Regions from separate parts of the Amycolatopsis sp. NPDC024027 genome, predicted to be linked through region 3. Evidence: riboswitches for the same ligand, from Rfam matches in the RefSeq annotation. Region 3 holds a riboswitch; each other region holds the start of a gene.
The links. Region 3 has a riboswitch for S-adenosylmethionine ahead of AB0F52_RS27995 (aminotransferase class V-fold PLP-dependent enzyme). Riboswitches for the same ligand answer to the same signal wherever they lie in the genome.
Positions count from the first base shown of each region.

Region 1: another riboswitch for S-adenosylmethionine. It lies ahead of thrC (threonine synthase); the one in region 3 lies ahead of AB0F52_RS27995 (aminotransferase class V-fold PLP-dependent enzyme).
Region 2: another riboswitch for S-adenosylmethionine. It lies ahead of AB0F52_RS01105 (ATP-binding cassette domain-containing protein); the one in region 3 lies ahead of AB0F52_RS27995 (aminotransferase class V-fold PLP-dependent enzyme).

Region 1 covers NZ_JBEZYY010000014.1:150,282-156,869, reverse strand. The annotation lists gene AB0F52_RS30825 (ComEA family DNA-binding protein) at 1-383, shown strand, start outside; gene AB0F52_RS30820 (ComEC/Rec2 family competence protein) at 1,028-3,388, shown strand; gene thrC (threonine synthase) at 3,604-4,869, opposite strand; SAM riboswitch class I at 4,883-5,016, opposite strand; gene holA (DNA polymerase III subunit delta) at 5,164-6,144, shown strand; gene rpsT (30S ribosomal protein S20) at 6,451-6,588, opposite strand, start outside.
Region 2 covers NZ_JBEZYY010000001.1:236,547-243,134, reverse strand. The annotation lists gene AB0F52_RS01115 (transglycosylase family protein) at 1-863, shown strand, start outside; gene rsmA (16S rRNA (adenine(1518)-N(6)/adenine(1519)-N(6))-dimethyltransferase RsmA) at 1,090-1,926, shown strand; SAM riboswitch class I at 2,063-2,153, shown strand; gene AB0F52_RS01105 (ATP-binding cassette domain-containing protein) at 2,361-3,374, shown strand; gene AB0F52_RS01100 (4-(cytidine 5'-diphospho)-2-C-methyl-D-erythritol kinase) at 3,501-4,463, shown strand; gene AB0F52_RS01095 (ASCH domain-containing protein) at 4,460-4,867, shown strand; gene AB0F52_RS01090 (ABC-F family ATP-binding cassette domain-containing protein) at 4,872-6,588, shown strand, end outside.
Region 3 covers NZ_JBEZYY010000012.1:188,881-195,468, reverse strand. The annotation lists gene AB0F52_RS28010 (penicillin-binding transpeptidase domain-containing protein) at 1-907, shown strand, start outside; gene AB0F52_RS28005 (metalloregulator ArsR/SmtB family transcription factor) at 972-1,727, shown strand; gene AB0F52_RS28000 (potassium/proton antiporter) at 1,825-3,303, shown strand; SAM riboswitch class IV at 3,483-3,597, shown strand; gene AB0F52_RS27995 (aminotransferase class V-fold PLP-dependent enzyme) at 3,637-4,980, shown strand; gene AB0F52_RS27990 (hypothetical protein) at 4,998-5,597, shown strand; gene AB0F52_RS27985 (hypothetical protein) at 5,602-6,213, shown strand; gene lspA (signal peptidase II) at 6,291-6,588, shown strand, end outside.

The DNA of each region.
Region 1 (6,588 bases), on a different contig from region 3:
GGTCGCCGGGCCTGGTCACGGTGTCGCAAGGCGCCCGGGTGGCGGACGTCCTGCGAGCGGCCGGCGGCCCCGAGCCGGGAGCGGACATAGGCGCACTGAACCTGGCCCGCAAGGTGACGGACGGCGAGCAGCTGGCGGTCGGCATCCCGGCCCCACCACCAGCTCCCGACACCCCGCCGGCGGCCGCCGGAAAGCTCGACCTCAACACGGCAACGGCGGACCAGCTGGACACGCTCCCCGGAGTCGGCGAGGTGATGGCCAAGCGCATCGTCCAGTGGCGCACCGACCACGGCGGCTTCGCGAAGGTCGAGCAACTCCGTGACGTCGACGGCATAGGGGAAAGCAAGTTCCAGAAATTACGGGAGAAGGTGACGGTCGGATGACCGCCTTCCCCGAGACACCCGCCCGGACTGGCTGCGGTTGGCGTCGGCGAGTTCGTTTGCTGGGGGCGGCCGGGTGAGCGCCCCTAAGCGGCCGCCCCCGGCTGGTCCGGGCGGCGTGGGCGAGGGCCGGTCCGTTCGTCGCGGGAGGAGTGGCGAGCGGGCGAGGCTTCCTGATGTCGGCTGCTTGGCCACCACGGCCGGTCCTGGTGCCTCGGGCGAAAGCGAGCCCGCACCCGTGAGTGGCGGTGGCGGCCGGGTGAGCGTCCCTAAGCGGCCGCCCCCCGGCTGGTCCGGGCGGCGTGGGCAAGGGCCGGTCCGTTCGTCGCGAAAGGAGCGGCGATCGGCGAGGTTTGCCGACGGTGGCTGACTTGCTCGCTGCGATCGATCTCGGCGGCGTGGGCGAAGGCGAGCCCGCACCTGTGAGTGGAGGTGGCGGTCCGGCTCGCCACGGGCCGGGTCGCCATCAGGCGAGCCTTTCCCGATGGCCTGTGCCGACGGCACAGGCGAAGTCGCATTCGTTCGTACACGGAAGCAGGTGAAGCTCGATTGAGCACCTCCCGCACGACCGCCACCGGGCCGGCCGCGGCCCATGCCCGCAGCATCGCCGAACGCGAGTTCGCCCGCCCGCGAGAGCAGGCCCCCGGATGAGCACCGACACCCGCCAGGACATGCGGCTCGTCCCAGCGGCAGCGGCCTGTTGGCTGGCGGCGTTGGCCGGCCTGCTGCTCGGCTGGTGGACAGCTGTCGCCACCGGCCTTGCCGCAGTGGTGCTCGCGGGGCTGGTCCTGTGGCGGGCCCGCGGCCGGCCCCGGGTGCGCGACGCGGCGGCAGCCCTCCTGATCCTGGGCCTCCTCGCCGCCGGCCCGATCTCCTGGCGCATCCGCGAAGCTCAACGCGACGAACTTCGTGCCTCCGCCGCAGAAGGGCTGCCGGCGGCATTGCGGGTCGTCGTCGCCGAACGTCCGAAGCCCGTGCGGAGCGCGGGGTATGCCGATCAGCAAGCCGGTGCCCGGTCGGTCGTCCTCGCCGCCGATGTGCGCACCGCATCAGTCGACGGCCGGCCGGTTCCCTCCTCCGGCCGCGTCCTGCTGTTGGCCCCGGTCGCGCAGTGGGCGTCGCTGCTGCCGGGCCAAGAGGTGACGGCGACGGGTCTGCTGATGCCGCCGCGCGGCTCGGATCTGACCGCCGCGGTGCTGTCGGTGCGCGGCCCGCCCGGGGAGCCCGGCCCGGCGCCGTGGTGGCAGCGGGCGGCGGCCGGGCTGCGCACCGGTCTCCACGACCTGTGCCAGGTCCTGCCGGACGAACCCGCGGGCCTGCTCCCGGGACTGGTGCTGGGCGACACGAGCGCGTTGTCCCCGCGCGTCGAGCAGGAGTTCGTCTCCGCGGGCCTCACCCACCTCACCGCGGTCAGCGGCGGGAACCTCGCGGTGATCTGCGGGGCGGTACTGCTCCTGTTGCGCCTGCTCCGGCTCGGGCCCCGGCTGTCGGCCGCGGCGGCCGGCACGTGCCTGTCCGGGTTCCTCGTCCTCGTCGGCCCGGAGCCGAGCGTGCTGCGCGCGGGGGTCATGGCGGCCGTGGCGCTGCTGGCCCTGGCGCTGGGCCGCCGCGGTTCGGCGCTGCCCGCACTGGCCTTCGCGGTGTGCTTGCTGGTGGTCGCGGATCCGGCGATGGCCACGGACTTCGGCTTCGCGCTGTCGGTGTGCGCCACCGGTGGGCTGGTCCTGCTCGCGCCCCGCTGGGCCGACGCGCTGGTCCGCCGCGGGATCCCGCCGGGCTTCGCGGAAGGGCTGGCGATCCCGCTGGCGGCATTCCTGGTGACGGCGCCGGTGCTCGCGGGCATGGCGGGCTCGGTGAGCCTGGTTTCGGTGCTGACCAACGTCCTCGCCGCGCCCGTGGTGGCCCCGGCGACGGTGCTCGGCGTGCTGGCGACGGTCACCGGCCCGTGGTGGCCGGGCGCCGGGAAGGTCCTGGTGCACCTGGCCGATCCGGAGGCCCGGTGGCTGATCACCGTCGCCCGGCACGGCGCGCGGGCGCCGGAGGCGGTCATCGCCTGGCCCGGTGGCTGGGTGGGTGGCCTCCTGGCCGCTGCCGTCCTCGTGGTGCTGGTGCTCGCGCTCCGGCACCGGCGGGTGCGCGTGCTGGTGGCGGTGCTCGTCGCCGGCGCGCTGCTGGTGTTCGTGCCGGTCCGGGTGCTGGCGCCGGCGTGGCCGCCGCGGAACTGGGCGATGGTCGAATGCGACGTCGGTCAGGGTGACGCGGTCGTGCTGGCGACGGCCGAACCGGGACGGGCGGTCGTGGTGGATGCCGGGCCCGAGCCCGGACCGGTCGACGAGTGCCTGCACCGGCTGGCGGTCGACCGGATCCCGCTGCTGGTGCTGAGCCACCTGCACGCCGACCACATCGGCGGCCTCGCTTCGGTCTTCGAGGGCCGTGCGGTCGGCGCGATCGCCGTCGGGCCGGGGCGGTCGCCGGGGTGGGCGTGGCGCCAGGTGGCCGCCGAGGCCACCCGGCGGGCGGTGCCGCTGGTGGAGCTGACCCCGGGCGAGCGGCTGGACTGGCCGGGCCTGGCGCTCGACGTCCTGGGCCCGCGTTACGTACCCGCCCGCTCGGACGGGCCGCAGGACGGCACGACGATCAACAACAGCTCGGTGGTGCTCCGAGCGGAGACCACGGCGGGCCGGGTCCTGCTGACCGGCGACGTCGAACTGGCCGCGCAAGCGGACCTGCTGGCCGACATCGGAGATCTGAAGGCGGAGGTGTTGAAGGTGCCGCACCACGGAAGCCGCTACTCACTGCCCTCGTTCCTCGCGGCGGTGGCCCCACGGGTGGCCTTGGTCAGCGTGGGCGCGGGAAACACGTACGGGCACCCCAGCAAGTCCACAATGGACACCCTGACGGCCCTCGGCGCACGAGTGACCCGCACGGACGTGGACGGCGACACGGCGGTGGTCACCGGAACAGCGATAGCCCGCCGTGGCGAGCCCCGCGGCCCGCCTCGCCGGTGATGGCCGGGGCGGGGAAGGGTGCCGTGGGCCGGTGACTCTTGCCGGAGAGGTGCCGTGGGCCGGTGACTCACGCCGGGGAGGCGACACGTGGTTCGAGCGCCCGGGGAGACAAGGTGCGCCGCCGGGCCGGCGAGCTTGAGCCCGGGGGAGGCGACACGTGGCCGTGCCCCTCCGCCGAGCGCCGGGGCGGGCCGAGTGGCCGCCCCGGCCGGAGCTCAGTAGCCGAGGGCCTTGTTCACGGCCGCGGCCGAGGGCGGCAGGGTTGCCTTGGGACCCACGTGGTTCTCGATCGCGTCGAGGGTCTTGAGGCCGTCGCCGGTGATGAGGAGCACCGTCTCGGCGTCCGGGTCCAGCTTGCCCGTCTCGACCAGCTTCTTCGCCGTGGCGACGGTGACCCCGCCGGCCGTCTCGGTGAAGATGCCTTCGGTGCGGGCCAGCAGGCGGATGCCCTCGACGACCTCTTCGTCCGAGACGTCCTCGATCGCGCCGCCGGTGCGGTTGACGATGTCGAGCACGTACGGGCCGTCGGCCGGGTTGCCGATCGCCAGCGAGCGGGCGATCGTGTCCGGCTTCACCGGCTGGACCACGTCGTGGCCCTCGCGGAACGCGGCCGAGACCGGCGAGCAGCCGGTGGCCTGCGCGCCGAAGACCTTGTACGGGCTGGCGTCCACGAGACCGAGCTGCCCCAGCTCACGGAAACCCTTGTCCACCTTGGTCAGCTGCGAACCGGAGGCGATCGGCACGACGATCTGCGGCGGGATGCGCCAGCCGAGCTGCTCGGCGACCTCGAAGGCCAGCGTCTTCGAGCCCTCCGAGTAGTACGGCCGGACGTTCACGTTGACGAACGCCCACTTCGGGTGCTCGCCGGCGAGCTCGGTGGCGAGGCGGTTGACGTCGTCGTAGTTGCCGTCGATGGCGATGAGGTCGCCGTCGTACACCGCGGTGGTGAGGATCTTGGCGCGCTCGAGGCTCTTGGGGATCAGCACGACCGACCGCCAGCCGGCGCGGGCCGCGGCGGCGGCCGTCGCGTTGGCCAGGTTGCCGGTCGAGGGACACGCGAGCACCTCGAACCCGAACTCGCGGGCCGCGGCCAGCGCGACGGCGACGACGCGGTCCTTGAACGAGTGCGTCGGATTGCCGGTGTCGTCCTTGACCCACACGCGCTTGAGGCCGAGTTCCTTGGCGAGGCGGTCGGCGCGGACCAGCCGCGTCGCGCCCGGCTCGGTGTTCGGGATCTCTTCGACGTTGGACGGAACGGGAAGGAGTTTCTTGTAGCGCCAGATGTTCTTGGGGCCGGCCTCGATGTCTTCGCGGCGGACGCGGCCGAAGTCGTACGCGACCTCGAGCGGCGAGAAGTCTTCGGCGGAGACGAACTCCGGAGCGAGCGGCTGCCGGTGGCCCTCTTCCTTCGACACCAGTTCGACGGCGGGTCCGAGATCCGGGGTCTTCGTGGTGGAGGTCGTGCCGAGGGTGGCGGTCATCGCGAGGTTCCTTTCCTCATCTGCCCCGCCGAAGCGGGCCGGAATTGGCACCGTGGTCGTCAGCTATCCCGCGATCGCGGGATGACAGGCTGTACGCCGGTTGCCGGGGCTTCGTCGGGCCGTTCCCTCTGCCCCTCTGGATGAGCGGTATTCAATTGTCGGTGCGCGCACGCCGGATCCTCCGGGGCGGGCTGCCTCGGCTACACCGTACGACATCGCGCTCGGGACGTGCCACGGTGGCCGCTCGACATCACCGGAGCGGGGGCATCCGAGCGCAAGTGAGAGGATTCCCGGGTGACCGCGCAAGCCACCGCCCCGGCCCCGCTGCACCTGGTGCTGGGTGAGGAAGAACTGCTGATCGAGCGGGCCGTCCGCGAGACGCTCGCCGCCGCGCGCGCGATGGACGCGACCGCCGAGCTGACCCGGGCCCGGGTGTCCGATCTCACAGCGCCCGAGCTGGCCGAACTGGTCAGCCCGTCGCTGTTCAGCGAAGGCCGGGTGATCGTCCTGGAGTCGGCGCAGGACATCTCCCAGGAGCTGGCCGACGCCGTCGCGGCCTACCTGAAGGACCCGGCCGACGGGGTCGTGCTCGTCGTCGTGCACACCGGCGGCGGCCGCAGCAAGGCGGGCAAGACGCTCCCGGCGGCGCTGAAGAAGGCCGGCGCCGAGGTCACCGAGTGCCCGAAGCTGACCAAGCCGGCCGAGCGGGAGCAGTTCGTGCGCCACGAGGTGCGCCGGGTGGGCGGCAAGATCGACCCGGCGGGGGTCGCCGCCCTGCTCGACGCCGTGGGCTCCGACCTGCGGGAACTCTCTTCGGCGGCGACGCAGCTGGTCGCGGACACGGGCGGCACCGTCGACGCCGACGCGGTTCGTCGCTACCACCGCGGCCGGGCCGATGTCACCGGCTTCGCGGTCGCGGAGAAGGCGGTCAGCGGCGATCGCGCGGCGGCGCTGGAGTCGCTGCGCTGGGCGATGCAGCTTGGTGTCCCGCACGTGCTGGTCGCCGACGCGCTGGCCGACGCGGTCCGCACGATCGCCCGGGTCTCCGGCGCCGGCCGGGGCAACCCGAACCAGCTGGCGGGCGAGCTGGGCATGCCGCCGTGGAAGATCCGCAAGGCGCAGGGTCAGTCCCGGGGCTGGAACCCCGACGGCCTCGCGACGGCGATGCGCGTGGTCGCGCGGCTGAACGCCGAGGTCAAGGGCGTGGCGGCGGACCCTGGCTACGCGCTGGAGCGCGCGGTCCTCCAGGTGGCGGCGGCCAAGGGCGACCGCTGACCGCAGCGGCTCCGGACACGAAGAACCCAGACGCGAAGAGCTCCAGGCGCGAGGAGCCCGGCTCGAGAGCCCAGGTGCGAAGAGCCCGGACCTGAGGAGCCCGGACACGAGAGCCGGACCCGAGGAGCCCAGGCGCGAGAGCCGGACCCGAGGAACCCGGACACGAGGACGAGGAGCCCAGGCGCGAGGTGCCCGGACCTGAACAGCCCGGACCTGAAGAGCCGGAAGCGAGAAGTCCGGGCGCAAAAGGCCTGGACATGAAGAAGGCCCCGGCCGAAGCCGGGGCCTTCCCAGAAATCAACCAGCTCAGAGCGCGTTGACGCGCTTCGCCAGCGCCGACTTCTTGTTGGCGGCCTGGTTGGCGTGGATGACGCCCTTCGAGACGGCCTTGTCCAGCTTCTGGGCGGCGTCGCGCTGCAGCTCGGCGGCCTTGGCCTTGTCGCC
Region 2 (6,588 bases), on a different contig from region 3:
TCGAGCGCGGCCGCCAGCTGAAGATGATCGTCGACGGCGCGGAGCACACCTCCTGGGTCCGCGCGACCCACCTCGGCGACGCGCTGTCCCAGCTGGGCATGACCGGCATGGACAAGCCCGGCACGTGGATGTCGATGCCGAAGGACGGCGAGCTGCCCCTGCAGGGCGCGACCGTCGAGATCAAGACGCTGAAGAACATCACCCTGTTCGACGGTGCCAACGCGCCGAAGCAGGTGAAGACGACCGCGGTCACGACGAAGGAGTTCCTGGGCGAGTACAAGCTCACCCTGGGCCCCGAGGACCAGGCCGAGGGTGGCCTGGACGTCAAGCTGACCGACGGCGCCGAGGTGCACCTCAGCCGCACCGGCGTCTCGACGGTGACCCAGAAGGAGTCCATCGACCCGCCCGAGCAGAAGGTCGACGACCCGGACCTCGCCAAGGGCAAGACCTCGGTCGAGGACCCCGGCACGCCGGGCGAGAAGATGGTGACCTACAAGGTCACGCAGAAGAACGGCAAAGAGGTCTCTCGCGAGAGCATCTCCGAGAAGGTCATCACCCAGCCGAAGCCGAAGATCATCCACGTCGGCTCCAAGCAGGCCCCGACCCCGGAGATCGGCGACGGTTCCGCGTGGGACCGCATCGCGCAGTGCGAGTCGGGTGGCAACTGGGCCATCAACACCGGCAACGGCTACTACGGCGGCCTCCAGTTCGACAAGCGCACGTGGGACGCCTACGGCGGCGACGAGTACGCCGCGCTGCCGAACCAGGCCTCGCGTGAGCAGCAGATCGCGGTCGCGGAGAAGGTCAAGGCCGGCCGCGGCGGCAGCTACAGCGCCTGGCCGGTCTGCGGCAAGAAGGCCTGACGCTCCACTTCCCGGAACGGCCCCCGTCCACCTCGGACGGGGGCCGTTCCGCGTGCGCCAAGAGGCCTCACCCGTGACTGGGGAGGCATCTCACGTGTCCAGGGAGGCATCTCGCCGATGCCCCTCCAATCACGTGAGATGCCCCTCCAGACACGCGAGATGCCCCTCCCGTCACGCGAGTTCCGCCGCCGATCACGCGAGTTTCGGCTTCAAGTAGGCTCGTCCGGTGGTTGAACTGCTGGGACCTGCCGAGATCCGCGGGCTGGCGGCCGAACTCGACGTGCGGCCGACGAAGAAGCTCGGGCAGAACTTCGTGCACGATCCCAACACCGTCCGCCGGATCGTCGAGCTGGCGGACATCGCCCCCGGCGACGTCGTCCTCGAGGTCGGGCCCGGGCTCGGGTCGCTGACCCTCGGGCTGCTCGCCACCGGCGCCCACGTCGTCGCCGTCGAGATCGATCCCAAGCTCGCCGAGCGGCTGCCCAAGACCGTCGCCGAGCGGGGGCCCGACGCGGCCGGACGGCTCACCGTCATCGGTGCCGACGCCCTGCGCATCACCCGCGAGCAGCTGCCCGCGCCGACCGCCCTCGTCGCCAACCTGCCCTACAACGTCGCCGTGCCGGTCGTGCTGCACCTGCTGGCCGAGGTGCCCTCGCTCCGGAAGGGCCTCGTCATGGTGCAGACCGAGGTCGCCGACCGGATGGCCGCCGGCCCCGGCAGCCGGATCTACGGCGTGCCCAGCGTCAAGCTGGCCTGGTATGGCTCCGCGCGCAAGGTCGCCGCCGTGCCGCGCTCGGTGTTCTGGCCCGTGCCGAACGTCGATTCCGCGCTCGTCGCCTTCGAACGCGGCGACACGACGGCGTCCGAAGACCGGGAGCTGCTCTTCGGCCTGGTGGACGCCGCCTTCTCACAACGCAGGAAGACGCTGCGGGCCGCGCTCGCGGGCTGGGCGGGTTCGGCCGAACGCGCCGGCGAGCTGCTGACGGCCGCCGGGATCGACCCCCGGACCCGCGGCGAGCAGCTCGGCGTGCACGACTTCGCCCGGATCGCCGCCGCGCGTTAGCCGCTCCACAGTGGAAGCGGTGAAAGGCGTGAAAATACGCCCGCGCCGCCCGTGATCCCGCGATTCGGACACCTCCACTCGTGTGATCTGGGCCAACAGGCTTGCGTTCGCTCCTCGGGATCGGTTTTACTCAGTACGTCCATCCCGAGCGACTGAGAGACCTGGCTCGCCGAAGTCGCAGCAACCACCCTCCACAGGGCAGGTGCTACCGCCAGGACCGATGGAGGCCGTTTTCGATGAAGAGGGTAGCTCGCCCCCTGCTCCTGACCAGGCGTCGCGTAGTCGACGAAGGCCGCCGCTCCGTGACCGCATGTCGACGCTCCAACTGAGCTTGTCGTAGCCGGTCCACCTCTTCTTCATGCACCGTCCGAACAGGACGGAACTTGCCTGCGGCCGGGTGCCGCCACGCGTGCACCCCGTTTTCTGGAGCCTTCGTGATCACCGTCGAAAACCTGTCCAAAACCTTTGCCACCAACGGAAACTCCGTCGTCGCGCTCCGGGACGTGAGCGTCGACGTCCAGGCCGGCTCGCTCTTCGGCGTGGTCGGTCCCGCCGGGTCCGGCAAGTCCGTCCTCGCCCGCTGCATCGCGCTGCAGGAGCGCCCCGACCGCGGCGTCGTCCGCCTCGACGGCCTCAACACCGGCACCCTCGACGGCCGCCGCCTCCGCGAGATCCGCCGTCAGCTCGGTGTCGTTTCGACGAAACCGGAGCTGATCGCCGAGCGCACCATCGCCGGCAACATCGCCTCCCCGCTCGAGCAGCTCGGCGTCGACGGCCCGCAGCGCCGCAGCCGGGTCGGCTCGCTGCTCGACCTCGTCGGCCTGACCCCGCGCGCCGCGCAGCGTCCAGGCGAACTGTCCGCCGGTCAGCTCCGCCGCGTCGCGGTCGCGAAGGCCCTGGCGGCGGCGCCCGCCGTGCTGCTCGCCGACGACCCGACCGCCGGCGTCGACCCGGAGGAGGCCGGCGCGGTGCTCGCCGTCCTCGACCGGGCGCGCTCCGAGCTGGGCGTCACCGTCGTCGTCACGACGCCGGACGCGGGCGTGGTCCGCCGGGTCTGCGACGACGTCGCGGTGCTGGAGGACGGCACGGTCGTCGAGCGCGGCACGGTCCTCGACCTGATCTCAAACCCGGCCAGCCGCACCGCGCAGGCGCTGCTGCCGGCCATCGAGACCGTCCGCGCGCAGGCGGCGCGCTACGACCGCTCGGCCGACGTCGTGCTGGTCGGCTTCGCCTCGGTCGGCGCGCTGCTGCCCGAGGCCGCGGGCCGCTTCGACGTCGAGTTCGCCACCATCGGCGGCGGCCTGACCCGCATCGGCGACACCCCGGTCGGCCGCTTCCGCCTCGGCGTCCGCGGCGAGCGGGCCGACGCGGCACTGGCGTGGGTCGCCGAGCGCGGCGGCCACGTGACGTACACCGCCCGCGGCCCGCAGGGTGTCGCAGCTGCCTGACTGACCGGGTTTTCGGGGGTTCCGGGTGGCGGAGCCCCCGGCCCGGGGCGAAGCCACGGCTGTCACAGCAACGCCCCGATGCGCAGGTCGCATCGGGGCGTTTTCGCGGGCACGTAGGCTGGTCGGGTGCTCGCCGTAGTTCCGCCCCCAGTCACCGTCCGGGTCCCGGCCAAGGTGAACCTGCACCTGTCGGTCGACGACCTGCGTGAAGACGGTTACCACGAGCTGGTGACCGTGTTCCAGGCGCTGTCGCTGACCGACGAGGTGACCGTCGCGGTCACCGAAGAGCCCGGCATCGAGGTCTACGGCGAGGGGGAGGGCTCGGTCCCGACCGGTCCCGAGAACCTGGCCTGGCGGGCCGTCGAAGCGCTGGCCGGGCACGTCGGCCGCACCGGGGAACCGAAGGTCCGGGTGGTGCTGCGCAAGGGCATCCCGATGGCCGGCGGGATGGCGGGCGGCAGCGCCGACGCGGCGGCGACGCTCGTCGGGCTGGCGAGCCTCTGGAACCTCGACGTCACCCGCGACGAGCTGGCCGAAATCGCCGCCGGGCTGGGCAGCGACGTCCCGTTCGCGCTCTACGGCGGCACCGCGCTGGGCACCGGCCGCGGTGAGCAGCTGGTCCCGGTGCTGTCGCGGCACACGTTCCACTGGGTGCTGGCTTTCGACGCAGAGGGGCTGTCGACGCCGAAGGTGTTCGGCGAACTGGACCGCCTGCGCGCGGCGGGCAACCCGCCCCGGATCGGCTCGCACACGCCGGTCGTCGAGGCGCTGGCCTCCGGCGACCCCCGCCAGCTGGCCCTGCTGCTGGGCAACGACCTGCAGGCGGCCGCGGTCTCGCTGCGCCCCGGCCTGCGCCGCACGCTCCGGGCGGGGGTCAACGCGGGCGCGCTCGCGGGCACGGTGTCCGGCTCCGGTCCGACGTGCGCGTTCCTCTGCGAAGACGCGCAGTCGGCGGTGGAGGTCGCGGCCGAGCTGTCGGGCGCCGGCGTGTGCCGGACGGTCCGCGTGGCCCACGGCCCGGTCCCCGGTGCCCGCGTGGTCGGCGGGGACGACGCGCCGCGCCCGGCGCCGCCGCGGGTGCACGCGTGAAGCACGCCGAGTTCGCGTTCCCCGGTCCGCTGCGCGACAAGCTGGTCGCGGCGATCCTGCGTGGGGAGAAGACCTCGACCACCGGCCTGGTCGCCGAATACGAGAAGTACGGCGAAGAACTGCCCGTCGTCGGCGAGCGCGAGCTGATGATCGACTCGGCGGGCGTCGGGGTCGCGATCCTCGAGACCACCGAGGTGCGCGTGTTGCCACTGTCTGAAGTGGACTTGCAGCACGCGCTCGACGAGGGCGAAGGCGACAAGAGCGTCGCCGAGTGGCGAGCCGGCCACACGCAGTACTGGCAGAGCGCCGAAATGCGGGCCGTGCTGGAAGATCCGGAATTCACCGTGGACGACACGACCATGGTCGTGGCGTCCCGATTCGTTGTCGTGGAGAGGATCGGCTGAACGGATGGCCAACCTGGTCAATCTCGAGTCGGTGAGCAAGTCCTACGGGGTGAAGCCACTGCTGGACGGCGTCTCCCTCGGCGTCGCGGCCGGGCAGCGCATCGGCGTCGTCGGCCTCAACGGCGGCGGCAAGACCACCCTGCTGGAAGTCCTTTCCGGACTCGCCGAGCCAGATTCCGGGCGGGTGAGCCATGTCGGCGGCCTGCGGATGGCCGTCGTCACCCAGCGGACGGAGTTGCCGGACGGCAGCAGCGTCGGCGAGGTCGTGCTCGAACGCTACGGTGCCGAGCACGAATGGGCGGCCGACGCGCGCGTCCGGTCCATTGTGGACGGGTTGGGCATCACCGCGATCGGGCTCGACACGCCGACCACGAACCTCTCCGGTGGCGAGCGGCGCCGGGTTTCGCTGGCGGCCGCGCTGACCGGTGAGCTCGACCTCGTCGTGCTCGACGAACCGACCAACCACTTGGACGTCGAAGGTGTCCAGTGGCTCGCCGACCACTTGCTCACGCGCCGGATCGCGGTCGTGGTCGTCACGCACGACCGGTGGTTCCTCGACACCGTCGCCACCCTGACGTGGGAGGTCGCGAACGGCCGCGTCGAGCAGTACGAAGGCGGCTACGCCGACTGGATCTTCGCGCGCGCCGAGCGCGCCCGGCTGGCCGCGACGGCCGAGGAGAAGCGGCAGAACCTGGCCCGCAAGGAGCTGGCGTGGCTGCGCCGCGGCCCGCAAGCGCGCTCGTCGAAGCCGCGTTACCGCATCGAGGCGGCCGAAGCGCTGATCGCCGACGTCCCGCCGCCGCGTGACTCCGTCGAACTGCAGGCGTTCGCGAAGCGGCGGCTCGGGAAGACCGTGCTGGAGCTGGAAGACACGACGTACCGGGTCGGCGAGCGGACGTTGCTCGACCACGTCACCTGGCGGATCGGCCCGGGCGACCGGATCGGCCTGGTCGGCGTCAACGGCTCGGGCAAGACGTCGCTGCTGAAGCTGCTCGGCGGGGACGTCGAGGGCTCGACCGGCCGCCGGATCGAGGGCAAGACGGTCGCGCTCGCGCACCTGCGCCAGGAGCTCGACGACCTGCCCGGCGACCTGCGCGTGCTGCAGGCGATCGAGCAGGTGGCCGGGCGGGTGGTGTTCGGCAAGCAGGAGATGACGGCGTCGCAGCTGGGCGAGAAGCTCGGCTTCCCGGCGGCCCGCCAGTGGACCCCGGTCGCGGACCTCTCCGGTGGCGAGCGGCGCCGGCTCCAGCTGTGCCGGCTGCTGATGGCCGAGCCGAACGTGCTGCTGCTCGACGAGCCGACGAACGACCTGGACATCGACACGCTGCAGCAGCTGGAAGACCTCCTCGACGGCTGGCCGGGCACGATGGTCGTGGTGTCCCACGACCGCTACCTGGTGGAGCGGGTGTGCGACACGATCGTCGCGTTGTTCGGCGACGGCCGGATCACCCACCTCCCGGGCGGCATCGACGAGTACCTCAACCGCCGCGCCCTGGACAAGGAACCGGCGGCCGCGTCGGCTCCGACGGCGGCCAAGGCCGAGGCGAAGAAGTCGGCGGCGGACCTGCGCGCGGCGCAGAAGGAGCTCGGCCGGCTGGAGCGCAAGCTCGACCAGCTGCACGCCAAGGAGGAGAAGCTCCACGCATCACTGCTGGAGGCGGCGACGGACCCGGCCAAGCTGATGGAGCTCAACGCGACGCTGAAGGGTGTCCAGGGCGAAA
Region 3 (6,588 bases):
CGAAGGGGCGAAGCCACTCGTGGCGAGCCTGAGCCTGGACGCGCAGAACGCCGCCCAGGCCGCGGTGGACGGCTACCAGGGGTCGGCGATGCTCGTCGCCCTCGACACGGGTTCGGGCGACATCCTCGCCGTCGCGCAGAACGCCGCCGCCGGGAACTCGCCGAAGGCGCTCAACGGCCTGTACGAGCCGGGGTCGTCGTTCAAGATCGCGACGTCGGTGGCGGCGGTCCAGCAGAGCGGGCTCACCGCGACGTCGCCGGTCGACTGCCCGGGCGTCGCGACGATCGGCACGCGGACGGTCAAGAACGAGGGCTTCGAGCTGGGCGCGACCAACCTGCAGACGGCGTTCGCGCGCTCCTGCAACACGACGTTCGGCCAGCTCGCGCTCGGCCTGCCCGCGGACGGGCTGAAGAAGGCGGCCGACGAACTCGGCCTCAACGCCGACTACGAGATCCCCGGGCTCAAGACGGAGCTGGGGAAGGTCGAGCCCGCGGCGAGCAAGGACGAGCAGGTCGAGGACGGGTTCGGCCAGGGCCGCATCCAGGCCAGCGCCCTCGGCGGCACGCTGATGGCCGCCACGGTCGCCTCCGGCAAGGCGATCACGCCGCGGCTGTGGCACGACGTCGAGACCAAGGTCGTCAAGGGCTATTCGCCGCCGCCGGCGTCGGTGCTCGGCGAGGTGCGGAAGATGATGCGCGCGGTGGTCACCAGCGGCACCGGCCGGGCCGCCGCGGCGGCGGGCAACGTCTTCGGCAAGACCGGCACCGCCCAGTTCGGCGACGGCAAGCAGGCCACGGGCTGGTTCGTGGGCTACCGCGGCACCATCGCCTTCGCGGTGGTCCTGGAGAACTCGAACGACTCGGGCCCGGCCGTCCAGGTCGCCGCCAAGTTCCTCAAACCCCTCTGACCCGTCTCCGGCCGGGGGCGATGGTTCGGCCGTGGCCGACGGGTCGGGGCCGTAGCGTGGGGGCATGGAGACGATCGCGCTGGCCGAGGTGGCCGCGGTGCTCGCCGACCCGAGCCGGGCCACCATGTGCCTCGTACTGCTGGACGGGCGCGCCTGGACCGTCGGCGAGCTCGCGAAGGCGGCCGGGATCGCCCTCTCGACGGCCAGTGAGCACGTCACCCGGCTGGCCGGTGCCGGCTTCGTCGTCCGGGCCAAGCAGGGGCGGGCCAGCTACGTCCGGATCGCCGACCCGCGCGTGGCCGAGCTGATCGAGCACCTGGCCCAGCACGCCGTGGCATCCGGGGCTCCGCCCCGGGCCGGGGGCTCCGCCACCCGGAGCCCCCGAAAAACTGCCGGGTACCGGCCCGTCACCGGCCTGAAGTCCTCGCTGCGGGCGCGGCGGCTCGGGTTCGCGCGGACCTGCTACGACCACCTCGCCGGCGAGCTCGGCGTGGCGCTGCGCGAAGGCATGCTCGCCACCGGCCTGGTCGACACCGCCGACGGCCTAGCCCTGACCCCGCGCGGGCGGACGGTGCTGGCGAACCTCGGCGTGCCGGTCGCCGCCGGGCGGCGGCCGCTGCTGCGTGACTGTCTGGATTGGACGGAGCGCCGCGACCACCTCGCCGGTGCCCTGCCCGCGGCGTTGCTCGACCGGGCGGTCGACGCCGGCTGGGTGGCCAGGGACGGCCACCGCGCGGTCAAGGTGCTGCCCGCGGCGGGGGAGCCGTTCGCCGCTCTCGGTGTCGATCTCGACGCGCTCGGTGGTGCCGCGGCGCCTTAACACACCGGGTGCCCGGCGCCGGGCAGCGGTACACGAACGAGTTAACCCCCGCGCTTCACTATTCTGAGGGCCCCACGGCACTCGGGAGGAGGCGGGCATGGACCAGCTTCCCGTGCTGCTCGGCGTCGGCGGTGTCGTGCTCCTCGCCTCGGTGCTGGCCGTGCGCGTGTCGATCCGGCTCGGCCTGCCCTCGCTGCTGCTGTACCTGGGGATCGGCGTCGTGCTGGGCGAAGCCGGCTTCGGCATCCGGTTCGACAACCCCGGACTCACCCAGTCGCTCGGCCTCGCCGCGCTCGTCATGATCCTCGCCGAAGGCGGGCTGACCACCCGGTGGTCGGCGGTGAAACCCGCGCTGGGCCGCGGAATCGCACTGTCCACAGTGTCCGTGGTGGTGAGCATCGCGGTCACCGGCGCGGCGCTGCACTGGCTGCTGGGCCTGGACTGGCGGCTGGCGCTGCTGTGGGGCGCGGTGCTCGCCTCGACCGACGCGGCCGCGGTGTTCTCGGTGCTGCGCACGGCGGGGATCGGCAAACGGCTCACCGGCGCGCTCGAACTCGAGTCGGGCATCAACGACGCGCCGGCCTACATCGCCGTCGTGGTGCTGGCCGAAGGCACCACTGTGGACTGGACGCTGCCGCTGCTGGCGGTCTACGAGCTGGCGGCGGGCCTGGCCATCGGGCTGGCCTTCGGCTGGCTCGGCGGCCACGCGCTGCGCCGGGCCGCGCTGCCGGCGACGGGCCTCTACCCGCTCGCCACGGTCGCGGTGTGCGTCGTCGCGTACTCGTCCGGGCAGCTGCTGCACGCGTCCGGGCTGCTCGCCACCTACGTCGCCGCGCTGGTGCTCGGCAATTCGCGGCTGCCGCACCGCTCGGACACGCTGTCGTTCGCCGAGGGCCTGGGCTGGCTGGCGCAGATCGGGCTGTTCGTGCTGCTCGGGCTGTTCGCGTCGCCGGGCCGGCTGCTCGACGCGATCGTGCCGGGCCTGGTCGCGGGCGCGGTCGTGCTGCTGCTGGCGCGGCCGGTCTCGGTCGTCCTGGCGATGCTGCCGTTCCGGCTGCCGTGGCGGGAACAGGCGTTCCTGTCGTGGGCCGGGCTGCGCGGCGCCGTGCCGATCGTGCTCGCGATGATCCCGCTGTCGCAGGGCCTGCCGGGCGCGCAGCGGCTGGTCGACGCGGTGTTCGTGCTGGTCGTCGTGTTGACGTTGGTGCAGGGCGCGACGCTCGGCCCGCTCGCGCGCCGGCTCGGGCTGGCCAAGAAGTCCGAGCCGCACGAGGTGGAGGTCGACTCCGCGCCACTGGACGAGCTGGGTGCCGAACTGCTGCAGGTCCGGATCCAGCCGGGATCGAAGCTGCACGGCGTGTACCTGTCCGAGCTGCGGCTGCCGATCGGGGCGACGATCAGCCTGGTGGTGCGCGACGGCGCGGGCTTCACACCGCAGAAGACCAGCCGGCTGCAGGAGAACGACCAGCTGCTGGTCGTCACGACGAGCGCCGTCCGCGACGACGCCGAACGCCGGCTGCGCGCCGTCGACCGGGCCGGGCGCCTGGCTCGCTGGAAGGGCGAATCCGGCCGCTGACGGAAACGCGGCCGTGCCGTCGGCGGGGCTGAACCGGACGCGGCCGCGACGGGGACGGCGTCACGTTCGCCCGGATTTCCGGGCGCCGCGGCCGTGCGTGCTCACTGTCTGTGAGCGGCGTCTCAGAATGTGAGGCAGGGGTTGGCCACCGGCCGCGTTCTCGGTTACCTTCTGGTTCAGGTCATGAGTGCCAGCGCGAAGCCCCGGCTTGCTGGCCGGCAACCCTCCTACCGCGGTGGGGTGCCCCGGGTGAAGACCGGGCCGGTCGCGCCGTGCGACGGGCAAGCGCGGGCCCCTCGCCGGGGTCCCCCGGATCGCCGAGGAGGCACCCCGATGACTCTCGCCATCGACCGCACCCCGCTCGAAAGCCCCGCAAGCCCCGAAGCCCGCGCCATCCCCGCCGTCGCGGGGGCGGCGCTGCGGGTGCCGCTGGTGACCGGCGGGGACATCGGCTACGCCAACCTCGACCACGCCGCGAGCGCCCCGTGCCTCGAGGCCGTCCGCGGCGCCGTCGACGAGTTCCTGCCCTGGTACGCGAGCGTCCACCGCGGGGCCGGCTTCGCGTCGCAGGTCTCCACCAAGCTCTACGAGCGCACCCGTGACGTCCTGCGCCGCTTCGTCGACGCCCGGCGGACCGACACCGTCGTCTTCACCCGCAACACCACCGACTCCTTCAACCTCCTCGCCCGCAGCCTGCCGCGGCACACCACGGTGATCGTCTTCGACACCGAGCACCACGCCGCGCTGCTGCCGTGGCCGGGACCGAACGTCCGGCGGATCCCGACCCCGCGCACCCGTCTCGCCGCGGTGTCCGCTGTGGACGAAGCACTCGCGGCCGCCCCGCAGGGACCGCGGCTGGTCGTCGTCACCGGAGCGTCCAATGTGACCGGTGAACTGCTCCCGGTGGCCGAAATCTCCGCCGTGGCACGGAAACACGGCGCTCGCATCGCGCTCGACGCCGCCCAGCTCGCCCCGCACCGCCGGATCTCGCTCAAGGAACTGGACGTCGACTACATCGCCCTGTCCGGCCACAAGCTGTACGCGCCCTTCGGCGCGGGTGCGCTGATCGGCCGCGCCGACTGGCTGCGCGCGGCCCGGCCGTACCTCGCCGGCGGCGGCGCGACCAAGCTCGTCACCGAGGACGCCGTCGTCTGGAACACCGGCCCGGAGCGCCACGAAGCCGGTTCGCCCAACACGGTCGGCGTGTACGCGCTCGGTGTCGCGTGCGAGACCCTCGGTGAAAACTGGGCCGCGATCGAAAACCACGAACAGGCCCTGCTCGCCCGGCTGCGCAAGGGCCTCGAGGCCATCCCGGGCTGCGCCGAGCTGCGGTTGTTCGACGCGCCGGTCGACCGGGTCGGCACGGTCAGCTTCGTCGTCGACGGCTTCGACCCCGGCTGGCTCGCCGCGGTGCTGTCCGCCGAGTACGGCATCGGCGTCCGCGACGGCGCCTTCTGCGCCCACATCGCGGCCAAGCGGCTGATCGGCGTCGCCGGCGGCGACGGGCAGCAGGCGGTCCGCGTGAGCCTCGGCCTCGGCAGCACGGAGGAACACGTCGACCGCGTGCTCCTGGCGCTGCGGCAGATCGTCGCCCGCGGAGCACGCTGGGAATACGCGAAGGTGGACGGCCGCTGGGCGCCGGTGGGCGACCCGCGGGAGCTGCCGCCCTTCTGCTGAGCAGCTAACCTGGGCCGATGGGGAGAGGGCGTTTCTGGTTTCCGCTGGCACTGCTGGGGTTCGCCCAGATCGGCCTGGCGGCGGTGCAGCTGGTGGCCCGCCGCAGCCGGGCCGAAAGCGAGTCCGCGAACCTCCTCATCGGACCGTACTCGGTCCCGCCCGGCGTGACCGAGCACAGCCAGGCGTATCCGTTGCCCCTGGACGATTTCCGCCGGGTGGAAAGCGGCCTGCCGGCCGGGCCCGCGTGGCTGGTCGCGCTCGGCGTGGTGCTCGCCGGGACAGCCGTCTGGTACGCGCTGGCCCTGCGGCCCGTCCGCACCGGGCGGTTCGTCCTCGGCACGGTCGCCGCGCTGCTCGCCGTCCCGCTGCTCGACCTGGTCGGGACCCGGCAGTTCCGGCTCGACGAGGGGCTGCGCGGCCCGCTGCTGGCCACGCTCGGCCTGCTGGTGCTCGCCGCCTACGAGCGCAGCCTGCTCCTCCTGGTCACCGTGGTCGCGTTCGCCCTGGTCGTCGTGGTGCTCTCGGCGGACATGGCGGGCGTGCTGATCTCGGCGGTGATCCTGCTCGCCGCCGCCTTCATCGCGCTGCTGCGGGGAAACCCGAGCTCGATACGCTGACGCGATGGGGAGTTCACGGCGGTCCTGGTTCCCGTTGGCCGCGCTGGGGTTCGCGCTGCTGGTGATGGTGGCCGTCGAGACGGTCCCGGACGGTATCGAAGCCGGCCAGGGGTACCAGCTGTCCCCAGGCTGGTACGGCCTCGGGACCGGCGGAGTCGGCGGCCCCGGCCGTCCGGCCGGAAACGAGGTGCGGGCCATCGCGTTCTCGGCCGACCCCACGCCCGCGACGAAGCTCGGCTGGCTCGCGGGTCTCGCCTGCGTGGTGCTGGCCGTGGCCGCCTGGTACTGGCGGGAGCTGCGGCCCCCGCGCCCCGGCCGGTTCCTGCTCGGCACGCTCGGGGCGCTGGCCGCCGTCCCGCTGCTCGACCTGGCCGGCGCCCTCCAGCTCCGGCTCGGCGGCGACGTCCGCGGCGCTCTGCTGGCGACGCTGGGCCTGGTGCTGCTGGCCGCCCACGAGCGCAGCCGGTTCCTGCTGGCCGTAGCCGGGGTGTTCGCGCTGGTCGCGACCGTGTTCCTGCCCCCGGTGGCCGGCGCGCTCGCCGCGGCGGGCGTGCTGTTCGCGGCTGCCTTCGCCGTCCTCCTGCGCCCGCGGCCGGACGGGCCCGACACGGCCTGACCAGCGCCGTGGACAATGGACCGGTGAGCACCGAGCCCAGCCACTCCGAACCCGACACCGCCGCGCCCGCCGACGCGGTGCCCGATCCCGCCGCGGACGCGCCCGAGAACCCGGAGGTCCCGGCGAAGCCGCTGCTGCCCAAGCGGCGGGTCGGCTGGGTCTTCGCGGTCGCCGTCGTGTTCTGGGCGATCGACCTGGTGACGAAGAACCTGGTCGTGGCCAACCTGGAGGGCAAGGAGCCGGTCAAGGTCCTCGGCGGGCTGATCTACCTGCAGGTCATCCGCAACCCCGGTGCCGCGTTTTCGATGGCCACCGGCATGACGTGGGTGCTCGCCCTGGTCGCGCTCGCCGTCGTCATCGCGATCGTCTGGCTGT